Regions from separate parts of the Cellulomonas sp. zg-ZUI22 genome, predicted to be linked through region 1. Evidence: predicted binding sites of a transcription regulator. Region 1 holds the regulator's gene; the other holds the start of a gene.
What was found. Region 1 encodes LexA, which represses DNA repair genes until DNA is damaged. Its sites were predicted from a motif close to TCGAACANNTGTTCGA; they were not measured.
Positions count from the first base shown of each region.

Region 1 (5,625 bases):
TCGACCCAGCTGATCGGGCCTTTTGTCACCCCGACGGCCCCCACCTGGAACGGTCAGGTGGCCTACCTGGAGGACTGGATGCTGCGCCGCGCCGCGTGGCTCGACACCCCCGCCGCGTGGGGCGGTCCGGCGAGTCCCCCGCCGACGTCCACCGCGTCGCCGGCCCCGACGCCGTCACCGTCGGTCTCCACCGGCCCGACCGCGTCGCCCGTCACGTCCGCGTCGCCGACACCCGGCCGCGACCCCGGCGGGCAGGCGTGCACGGCGACGTTCCGGACGGTGTCCGCCTGGCCCGGCGGGTTCCAGGGCGAGGTCACCGTCACGGCGGGGACCGCCCCCCTGACGGGCTGGGTCGTGACGCTGGGACTCCCGCCGGGTGTCGGAATCACGCAGTCGTGGAGCACGACGCTGACCGGTGGCGGGAGCACGCTCACGGCACGCAACGCGGCGTGGAACGGCAGGCTCGGGGCGGGGGCCGCGACGACCTTCGGCGTCATCGGCTCGTCCTCGGGCGGTTCGGTAGCCCCCACGCTCGCCTGCGCCGCGGGCTAGCCGCCGCGGGCCGGACGCGTCCCCCCGACCCGTGGTCCGGGCGGACGCGTCCCGGCCCTCGGGACGGCTTTGGTCCACGCCGCGGGACGGGAGCACCATGAGGCGTGCCCACCGCCCTGCTCCTCGAGAACCTCCACCCGCACGCCCGGACCATCCTCGAGTCCGCCGGCTTCGACGTCGTGACGCGCACCGGCGCGCTCGACGAGGCCGAGCTCGTCGAGGCCCTCGCCGGCGTCCAGGTGCTGGGGATCCGGTCCAAGACCGACGTGCCTGCCGAGGTGCTGGCGGCCGCCCCCGACCTCGAGGTCGTGGGCGCCTTCTGCATCGGCACCAACCAGATCGACCTGCACGCCGCCGCCGGCCACGGGATCGCCGTCTTCAACGCACCGTTCTCCAACACGCGGTCCGTCGTGGAGATCGCGATCGCCGACATCATCTCCCTGACGCGCCGCCTGACGGTGTTCGACAAGGACATGCACGCGGGCGTCTGGAACAAGTCGGCCACCGGCGCGCACGAGGTGCGCGGCCGCACGCTCGGCATCATCGGCTACGGCAACATCGGCACCCAGCTGTCCGTGCTCGCCGAGAACCTCGGCATGTCGGTCGTGTTCTACGACACCGCCGAGAAGCTCGCGCTCGGCAACGCCCGCCGGATGGACACCCTCGACGAGCTGCTCGAGGAGGCGGACGTCGTCACGCTGCACGTCGACGGGCGCGCCGGGAACGCCGGGATGTTCGGTGCCAAGCAGATCGCGCGCATGCGCCCGGGCTCGATCTTCCTCAACCTGTCCCGCGGCTTCGTCGTCGACTACGCCGCCTTGCGCGACGCCGTGCTGTCCGGCCACGTGGCGGGCGCCGCGGTCGACGTCTTCCCGACCGAGCCCAAGCGCAAGGGCGACCCGTTCGAGTCGGAGCTGCGCGGACTGCCCAACGTGATCCTCACGCCGCACACCGGCGGGTCGACCGAGGAGGCACAGGCCGCCATCGGCCAGTTCGTCGCCAACAAGGTGCGTGACTACCTGGCGACCGGCTCGACCAACCTGTCGGTCAACCTCCCGAACCTCGCGCTCGACCAGCGCCCGGACGCGCACCGCATCGCCTACCTGCACCGCAACGTGCCCGGCGTCCTGGCGACGATCAACGCCACCCTCGCCGAGCACGGCGTCAACATCGAGGGTCAGCTGCTCGCGACCCGCGGCGAGCTCGGCTACGTCGTCACCGACGTCGCGTCGCCCGTCCCGCAGGAGGTGGCCGACGTGCTGCGCGGCCGACCGGAGTCGCTGCGGCTGCGCCTGCTCGACTGACCGGGCCGGACGCCCTGTCGTGCCTGCCGGCCCGATGGTGATGTCGGGGCCGACGACGACGAAGGGGGCCGCGCAGCCGTGTGCTGCGCGACCCCCTGCGGCTCGCTGCCGGTCCCTGACCGGTCAGGCCGAGCCGGACTTGCGCTGGAACCGTCGCTGGACCGGCCCCGCCGTCTCCGCGCCGTGGACCGCGCCGGTGTTGCGGCTGCCGTCCGCGCTGCGGTGCCCCTGGGCCTTCTTGTGCTCGAGCGCGGCCCGGAACTTCTCCTTGGCCTCGTCGCTGACTGCCGACGGCTGATCGTCCTGGGTCATGTGCTTGTCCTCCGCTCGCCGGCGTGGTCACACCGGCGGTCCCAGCGTGGTCGACCGCGGCCGTCCACGCCAGCCCATTCCTGCGGGGCACGCCGGACGGCGAGGGTCAGACCCCGCTCGACGCCGTCCCGGCGGGTGCGTCGTCCTCGCCCGCGCGGGACGCGCGGTGCTCGGCACGCAGTCCCGAGATCGCGGTCTCGAAGTCCTCCAGGGAGTCGAACGCCTGGTAGACGCTGGCGAACCGGAGGTAGGCGACCTCGTCGAGCTCGCGCAGCGGCCCGAGGATCGCCAGACCGATCTCGTAGGCGTCGATCTCGGCCGAGCCGGACGTGCGCAGGCTCTCCTCGACCTTCTGCGCCAGGAGCGCGAGGTCGTCCTCGCTCACCGGTCGCCCCTGACACGCCTTGCGCACACCGTTGGCGATCTTCTCGCGGCTGAAGGGCTCGGTGGCCCCGGACCGCTTCACGACGGACAGGCTCGCGGTCTCGACGGTGGTGAACCGACGGTGGCAGCTCGGGCACTGACGGCGGCGCCGGATCGACGACCCGTCGTCGGAGGTGCGGGAGTCGACCACACGGGAGTCGGGATGCCGGCAGAACGGACAGTGCACAGCGGACCTCTCGGCGTGGCGCAGATGACGTCCGCCTCGACAGCGCCGCGCGGACGCACGCGACGCTAAGCGGTACGGCCTGCCGCCGCAACATCCCTGCCACCGTCGGGGCGCGGTGGGCGCCGTCGCGGCCCACAGCGTGGCGGACCCGCCCGCAGTGCCGCGCCGCGGGCCTTCCGCCCGTCGCCGTGCGCTCAGCGCGCCGGCACGACCACCGTCTGCCCGGCCTGCACCCCGCCGGAGGGCAGCTCGTTGAGCGCCATCAGCTCGAGCACGACGTCCCGCACGTCCTCGCCCGGGGAGGCGGCCTCCGCCGCGATGCCCCACAGGGTGTCCCCGGGTGCGACGACGACGCGCCGCACCTCAGGAGCGGCCGCAGGGCCGTCGGCCCAGGCGCCCGCGGCGCCGCCGACGCCGAGCGCCACCAGCGCGGCCACCGTCCAGACGACGAGCCGGCCGCGACGCGTGAGGTGGAGCGTCGACGAGGGCCCCGTCGGCCGCGCAGCACGCGTGCTCGCGTCCCGCACCACGGGTGCCGGACGCACCGCACGGACACCCGCGGCCGGTCGCACCGTCCGTTCCGTCGTCATCGCGCTCATCCTGCGTTCCTCTCGTCGTCGATCCCGGTCCTCGACCTCGACCCGACCCGGCATCTGTCCGCTCGATCGAACACGTGTTCGTCGAACGCTTGTACGATGTCTACCAGACCGGACCGACACGCGTCGAGACACGATCGAACAGATGTTTGATCCGACCACCCCCCGCCCCTAGGGTGAGCACTGCGACGAGTGCACCACCGACCTCCGACATCGCCGTGGCGACGTCGGCGGCGGCGACCGTCGCCGGAGCTCGTCCCCGAGGGCGAGGCCCGGCGCGGGTGGCGGCGCCCGGCGCACGCGGGTCCCGCCCCGGGCCCCGCGTCGACCGACGCAGGAGGCGCAGTGGACGTGCAGCACGGCTCGACGACGCAGGCCCGCGGGCGGGCCGCCGCCGCGGCCGCGTCCGCCACCGACGCCGACGAGGTCCCCGGCGACGGGCTGACCACGCGCCAGCGCCTCGTCCTGGAGACCGTGCGCGCCTCGGTCGAGCAGCGCGGGTACCCGCCGAGCATGCGGGAGATCGGCGAGGCCGTCGGGCTCACCAGCCCGTCCAGCGTCAAGCACCAGCTCACGGCGCTCGAGCGCAAGGGCTACCTGCGGCGCGACCCGCACCGGCCCCGCGCCATCGAGGTCGTGCAGCCGGACGACGCGCGCAGCGTCGCACGGTGGGGCGCCGGGTCGGACGGCCCCGCGCCGGACACCGACCTGCCCGAGCGCGACAGCGCCCCCGCCCCGTCGTACGTGCCCGTCGTGGGCCGGATCGCCGCAGGCGGGCCGATCGTCGCCGAGCAGGTCGTCGAGGACGTCTTCCCCCTGCCGCGCCAGCTGGTCGGGGAGGGTGAGCTCTTCCTGCTCAAGGTGGCCGGCGACTCGATGATCGACGCCGCCATCTGCGACGGCGACTGGGTGGTGGTGCGACGTCAGCCGGTGGCCGAGAACGGCGAGATCGTGGCCGCGATGATCGACGGGGAGGCGACGGTGAAGACCCTCAAGCGCGCCGACGGCCACGTCTGGCTGCTGCCCCACAACCCGGCCTACGCACCGATCGACGGCGACGAGGCGACCGTGCTCGGACGCGTCGTCAGCGTCCTGCGGAGCCTGTAGCGCCGGCCCGCCGGCGTCGCCGTGCGACGGGTCACCCGCGGCGCGAGGCTGTGGCCGTGCGCCGGACGGCCCGGCGCACGGCCAGCCCGCAGGGAGACACCATGCCCGCACGTCGCGACCCCGGCCCCAGCGTGAAGGACCCCGAGTTGTACGAGGACCTGCGGGACCGGGGCAACAGCAAGGAGAAGTCCGCGCGCATCGCCAACGCCGCGGCGGCGCGCGGGCGCTCGGCGGTCGGCCGCGCGGGCGGTCGGGCGGGCGACTACGACGACTGGACGGTCGCGGACCTGCGGCGGCGCGCCGCCGAGATCGGCATCACGGGCCGCTCCGCCATGCGCAAGGCCGAGCTGGTCACCGCCCTGCGCTCGCACTGACGCGCCCGCGGGCCGAGGTCGGCAGGCCGCCGCCCGTCCCGGCGCGCTTCCGGCCCGCTGGGCGGCGGCGGCCGCCGTGCGAGGTCAGAAGCCGAAGCGGCGTGCGACCGACCGGACTGCCTCCGCGGAGCGACGCATCCCCATGATCTCGTCGGAGGACATCGGCACCTCGAGCCTCTCCAGCACGCCCGCCGCACCGACGATCGAGGGCACGCTGAGGCAGACGTCGGACATGCCGAGGTACTGGTCCAGCAACGAGGACACCGGCAGGATCCGGCGCTCGTCCTTGAGCACCGCCTCGATGATCCGGGAGCCCGCGAGGGCGATCGCGTAGTTGGTCGCGCCCTTGCCCTCGATGATGCGGTAGGCGGACTCGACGACCTCCCGTGCGATGGAGTCGCGCACCTCGCGCGTCAGGGGGCCGTTGCCGCCCGTGCCCTCCCAGTCGAGGATCGGCACGGCGCCGATGGTCGACGAGCTCCACAGCGGGATCTCGGTGTCGCCGTGCTCGCCCGCGACGTACGCGTGCACGTTCTGCACCGCCACGCCGGTGTGCCGCGCGATGAGGTACCGCAGCCGCGAGGAGTCGAGCACCGTGCCGGACCCGAAGACCTGCCCGGGCGGCAGCCCGGAGATCTTCATCGCCGCGTACGTCACGACGTCCACCGGGTTGGTCACCATCACGTAGACGGCGTTCGGTGCGACCTCGACGATGCCGGGCAGCACGTTCTTGACCAGGGAGATCGTCGCCTCGGCCAGGTCGATACGGG
Region 1 covers NZ_JAFMUZ010000003.1:90,631-96,255, forward strand. Annotated here, with positions in the region: gene J1G43_RS11760 (CotH kinase family protein) at 1-552, shown strand, start outside; gene serA (phosphoglycerate dehydrogenase) at 657-1,856, shown strand; gene J1G43_RS11770 (DUF5302 domain-containing protein) at 1,980-2,168, opposite strand; gene nrdR (transcriptional regulator NrdR) at 2,275-2,778, opposite strand; gene J1G43_RS11780 (LysM peptidoglycan-binding domain-containing protein) at 2,973-3,377, opposite strand; gene lexA (transcriptional repressor LexA) at 3,720-4,481, shown strand; gene J1G43_RS11790 (Rho termination factor N-terminal domain-containing protein) at 4,583-4,855, shown strand; gene J1G43_RS11795 (L-lactate dehydrogenase) at 4,940-5,625, opposite strand, start outside.

Region 2 (5,625 bases), on a different contig from region 1:
AACGACCAGGCGTCCTCGTCGATCAGCCCGCCGCGGCGGCCGATCTCCAGACGGGCGGCGCCCAGCAGCGCACGCGCCTCGCTCTGCTTGCCGGCGGCGAAGAACACCGCGTCACCCGGGTTGGCCCCGACCGCGGCCGCCAGCCCGGCGCGCTCCTGGTCGGTGATGTTCTTGGCGACCGGTCCGCCGAGCTCGCCGTCCTCGCCCACCGTGACGTAGGCCAGGCCCTTGGCACCGCGCTGCTTGGCCCACTCCTGCCACGCGTCGAACCCGCGGCGGGGGGTGCTCGCACCACCCGGCTGCACGACTGCCCCGACGTACGGCGCCTGGAAGACCCGGAACGGGGTCTCGGCGAAGTACGCGGTGAGGTCGGTCAGCTCGAGGCCGAAGCGCAGGTCGGGCTTGTCCGTGCCGTACCGGCGCATCGCCTCCGCGTAGGTCATCCGCGGGATCGGCGTCGGGATGGTGTACCCGATCAGCTCCCACAGCGAGGTCAGCACGGCCTCGGCGAGCTCGATGACGTCGTCCTGGTCGACGAAGCTGGCCTCGACGTCGAGCTGGGTGAACTCCGGCTGGCGGTCCGCGCGGAAGTCCTCGTCCCGGTAGCAGCGGGCGATCTGGTAGTACCGCTCCAGGCCGCCGACCATGAGCAGCTGCTTGAACAGCTGCGGGGACTGCGGCAGCGCGTACCAGCTGCCCGGGGCCAGGCGCGCCGGGACGACGAAGTCGCGCGCGCCCTCGGGCGTGGACCGCGTCAGCGTCGGGGTCTCGACCTCGACGAACCCGCGCTCGTCGAGCACCGCGCGCGCGGCACGGTTGACCTGGGCGCGCAGCCGGATGGCGTGGGCCGGGGCGGGCCGGCGCAGGTCGAGGTAGCGGTGGCGCAGGCGCGCCTCCTCCCCCACCGGCTCGTCGACGGACGCCGAGACCTGGAACGGCAGCGGTGCGGACTCGTTGAGGACGACGACCTCGTGCGCGACGACCTCGACCTCGCCGGTCGCGAGGTTGGGGTTCTCGTTGCCCTGCGGACGGCGCCCGACCTCACCGGTGACCTGGAGCACGTACTCCGCACGCAGCCCGTGGGCGACGGCCTCGTCGCGGATGACGACCTGGGCGATGCCCGAGGCGTCGCGCAGGTCGACGAACGCGACCCCGCCGTGATCGCGCCGGCGGTCCACCCAGCCCGTGAGGGTGACGGTGGTGCCGATGTGCTCGGCCCGCAGCGAGCCGGCGGTGTGGGTGCGCAGCACGGAAGGTCCTTCAGGTCGGGGATCCGCGCCCGGACGGACGCACCCCCGATCATAGGTGCGCCGACGGTGCCCGGCCCACGCGGACGCCCTACCGCGGGACGCCCCGCGCGCACCCGCCCCGACGGGCCGGACCCTCAGAAGAGACTGGGCTGCAGCTCGGCGGCGGCCGGCGGCGCGGGCTCCCGGTCGCTGCCCCAGCGCACGCCGTCGCCGACGTCCTGCGGTGCGCGGTCCAGCCCGTGCCGTGCGAGCAGCGGGCGGACCCGCGCGCCCAACCAGGCGCCGTACTCGGCGTGGGCGTACGACCCGCCCCGGTACACCCGGTCGTAGCCGGCCACCAGGTCGGGCCGCTCCCGCCGCAGCCACGCGAGGAACCACTCCCGGGCGCCCGGCCGCAGGTGCAGCGGCAGCACGGTGGCCCGCTGGGCCCCGGCCTCGGCGACGGCGGCGAGCAGCCGGTCCAGGTGGTCCGTGGAGTCCGTCAGCCAGGGCAGCACCGGCGCCACCATGACGTGCACGGGCAGCCCGGCCTCCCGCGCCGCGCGGACCAGCGCCAGACGCGCCCGCGCCGTCGGCGTGCCGGGCTCCAGGCTCTGCTGCAGGTCGTCGTCCAGGACGGCGATGGAGACGGCCGTCGACACCGGCACGTCGCGCGAGGCCTCGGCCAGCAGCGGCAGGTCCCGGCGCAGCAGGGTGCCCTTGGTGAGGACGGACAGCGGCGTGCCCGAGCCCGCGAGCGCCTCGATGATCCCGGGCATCAGCGCGTACCGGCCCTCCGCCCGCTGGTACGGGTCGGTGTTGGTGCCGAGCGCGACGTGCTCGCGTCGCCACGACGGCCGACCGACCTCGGCGCGCAGCACCTCGGCGACGTTGGTCTTGACGACGATCTGGGTGTCGAAGTCCGCCCCCGCGTCGAGGTCGAGGTAGCGGTGGGTGCCCCGGGCGAAGCAGTAGGCGCACGCGTGCAGGCAGCCCCGCATCGGGTTCACGGTCCACCGGAACGGCACCGCCGACGCGTCCGGCACCCGGTTGAGAGCCGTACGGCACAGCACCTCGTGGAAGGTGACGCCGGCGAAGTCCGGCGTGCGCACGCTGCGCACGAGTCCGGGCATGGTGCGCAGGTCGAGCCCGGGCAGCGCGGTGCCGTCCTGCGCACCGATCTTCTGCCCGTCCCATCGCACACGGCCATTCGAACACACGTTCGACCACGTGTCGAGAGGGTCAGCCGCCCGCGCGACAGCCGGTCGTGCGGCAGCCGGTCGTGCGGCAGCCGGTCGTGCGGCAGCCGGTCGTGCGGCAGCCGGTCGTGCGGCAGCCGGTCGTGCGGCAGCCGGCCGTGCGGCAGCCGGCCGTGCGTCAGCCGGCCGCGACGACGCGCGGACGCACGTCGTCCGCCGGCGGCGCCCACGTCGCGGCGTCGGCGGGGACCTGCTCGCCCGAGCGGATGTCCTTCACCTCGTCCTGCGCGGGTGCGCCGTCGTCGGCCGGGTCGCCGACGAACCACACGAAGGGGATGCCGCGGCGGTCGGCGTGCTTGATCTGCTTGCCGAACTTGGCGGCGCTCGGCGCCACCTCGACGGGGATGCCCCGCGCCCGCAGCGCGGCGGCGACCGCGTCGGACCGCGAGCGCAGCTCCTCCGACGTGACCGCGACGAGGACCGCGGTCGGCACCGAGCGCGTCGCGCGCACGAGGCCGGCGGACAGCAGCCGGGACACCAGCCGGGACACGCCGATCGACAGACCGACGCCCGGGTAGGTCTGGTTGCCGTCCGACGCGAGCGTGTCGTACCGGCCACCGGAGCAGATGGACCCCAGGTCCTCGTGCCCGACCAGCACGGTCTCGTAGACCGAGCCGGTGTAGTAGTCCAGGCCGCGGGCGATCCTCAGGTCGGCCACGACCACCCCGGGCGCGCGCTCGGCCGCGGCGGCGACGAGTGCGCCGAGCTCGCCGAGCCCTTCCTCCAGCAGGTCGCTCGACGCCCCGTGCCGGGTCGCGAGCTCGCGCACCCGCTCGACGACGGAGGCGTCGTCGCCGCTGATCGCGGCGAGCTCCAGGCAGGCGTCGGCCTGCGCGGGCGTGGCGCCGGCCTCGTCGACGAGCAGCGCCGCGACCGCCTCCGGGCCCACCTTGTCGAGCTTGTCGATGCCGCGGAGCACGGCCTCGACGTCGTCGAGACCCAGGCCGCGGTAGAAGCCCTCGGCGACCTTGCGGTTGTTCACGAGGATCCGCACCGGCGGCACGCCCAGGTCGCGCAGCGCACCGAGGGCGTCCGCCATGACCAGCGGGAGCTCGACCTCGTAGTGGTAGGGCAGCGCACCGGCGCCGACGACGTCGATGTCGGCCTGCACGAACTCGCGGAACCGCCCGTCCTGGGGCCGCTCGCCACGCCACACCTTCTGGATCTGGTAGCGGCGGAACGGGAAGGCCAGGTGCCCGGCGTTCTCCAGCACGTACCGCGCGAACGGCACGGTGAGGTCGAAGTGCAGGCCCAGCTGGCCCGCGCGCTCGGGCGCCGCGTCCGGGTCCTCCTGCAGGCGCCGCAGCACGTAGACCTCCTTGGAGGTCTCTCCCTTGCGCAGCAGCTGGTCGAGCGGCTCGACGGCCCGCGTCTCGATCCCCGCGAAGCCGTGCAGCTCGAACGTGCGGCGCAGGACGTCGAGGACGTGCTGCTCGACGATGCGCCCGTCGGGCAGCCACTCGGGGAATCCGGACAGGGGTGTGGGTCGCGCCATGGGCACGATGATCCCAGAACGCGACGCCCGGTCCCGCACCCTTCCGGGACGTGGGCCGCGCCGTCCCGGCGGCTCAGCCCCGACGCGGCAGGTACGGGTTGGTCGCCAGCTCGGTCGCCACGTCGGTGGCGGGGCCGTGGCCCGGCAGCACACGGGACCCGCGTGGCAGGGCCGCCACCACGTCGCGCAGGGTCGCGAGCATCGCGTCGTCGTCGCCGCCCGGCAGGTCGGTGCGACCGATGCCGCCGGCGAACAGCACGTCGCCGGACAGGACGACGGGTTCGACCTCCCCCGCGTCGACGAGGTAGAGCGTGGAGCCCTCGGTGTGCCCGGGGGCGTGCCGGGCGACGACCCGGACCCCGCCGAGGTCGAGGTCGACGTCACCCGTCCGGCCCACGCCCGCGCGACCGAACGGCTGGACCTGCTGCGGCTGCTGCCACGCGGCGGGCTCGACGCCGACGGCGCGCAGCGCCTGGGCGAGGGGGCCACGCGGGTCGTGGCGCGGGTCGAGGACCCCGAGCGTGCCGAACGGGTCCGCCAGCCGGTGCACGTCCCCGGCGTGCAGCAGCACGGGCACGTCGAACGCGGCGGACAACGCCGCCGCGTCCCACGTGTGGTCCGCGTGCCCGTGCGTGAGCAGCACGCCGCGGGGCCGCAGCGCGTGGCGGGCGACGAGCTCGCGCACCTGCTCCGCCGTGCCGGCGCCGGGGTCGACGACGGCGCAGTCGCCGTCCGGGGCGACGAGGACCGAGCACCGCGCCGCGAAGACGGGCGCGACCACCGTGAGGATCTGCATGTCCCGCACGCTAGACGAGCACCCGGACGCGTGCTGCACCGGCGCCGGCGACGGACGTCGGGGCGCACGGGACCGGGGCCACGCCGTGGTCAGCGTGCGCGACGACTGCCCGGGCTTGCCTAGACTGTCCCGGGGTCCGGCGCGTCTGCGGCGGCGGCACGTGGGACGGCAGCGGTGCAGCGGCGACGCGCACGTGCCGGCGGCACGACGAGACTGAGGAGAGCGGTGTCTTCGAAGCGCGAGCGCGAGCAGGAGCGCCGTCGGCAGGAGAAGAGGCACGCGCGCATGCTCGAGGCGCAGCGTGCGCGCCAGAAGCGCGCCCGCGTGGTGGCCGGCGGCGTGGTCGGCGCCCTCGCGCTCGGCCTGGGGGCTGTGGCGATCGTCGGCCTGACGCGCGACGACGCTCCGCCGTCGGCCGGACCGCAGGACGCGCCGTCCGCCGCCGCGACCTTCCCCGCACGGACGGGCAACGGCGGCGTCGCGCCCGACCCGGCGCTGGCCGAGGCGCGCACCTGGACCGGCACGCTGAGCACGTCCGCCGGTGAGATCGGCGTCGAGCTCGACGGCGCGGCGGCGCCGCAGGCCGTCGCGAACTTCGTGACCCTCGCCGACGAGGGGTACTTCGACGGCACGCTGTGCCACCGGCTCGTGACGCAGGGCATCCACGTGCTGCAGTGCGGCGACCCGACAGCCACCGGCATGGGCGACCCCGGGTACTCGTGGGGCCCGGTGGAGAACGCCCCCGCCGACGACGTGTACCCCGCCGGCACCATCGCGATGGCCCGCGTCGGCGGCGACGCCGAGTCGATGGGCTCCCAGTTCTTCCTCGTCTACGAGGACTCGCAG
Region 2 covers NZ_JAFMUZ010000002.1:602,780-608,404, forward strand. Annotated here, with positions in the region: gene aspS (aspartate--tRNA ligase) at 1-1,250, opposite strand, end outside; gene J1G43_RS10490 (Rv2578c family radical SAM protein) at 1,385-2,431, opposite strand; gene hisS (histidine--tRNA ligase) at 2,607-3,983, opposite strand; gene J1G43_RS10500 (MBL fold metallo-hydrolase) at 4,057-4,779, opposite strand; gene J1G43_RS10505 (peptidylprolyl isomerase) at 5,005-5,625, shown strand, end outside.
Region 2: the regulator LexA is predicted to act here: its motif matches at 2,440-2,455, upstream of J1G43_RS10490 (Rv2578c family radical SAM protein).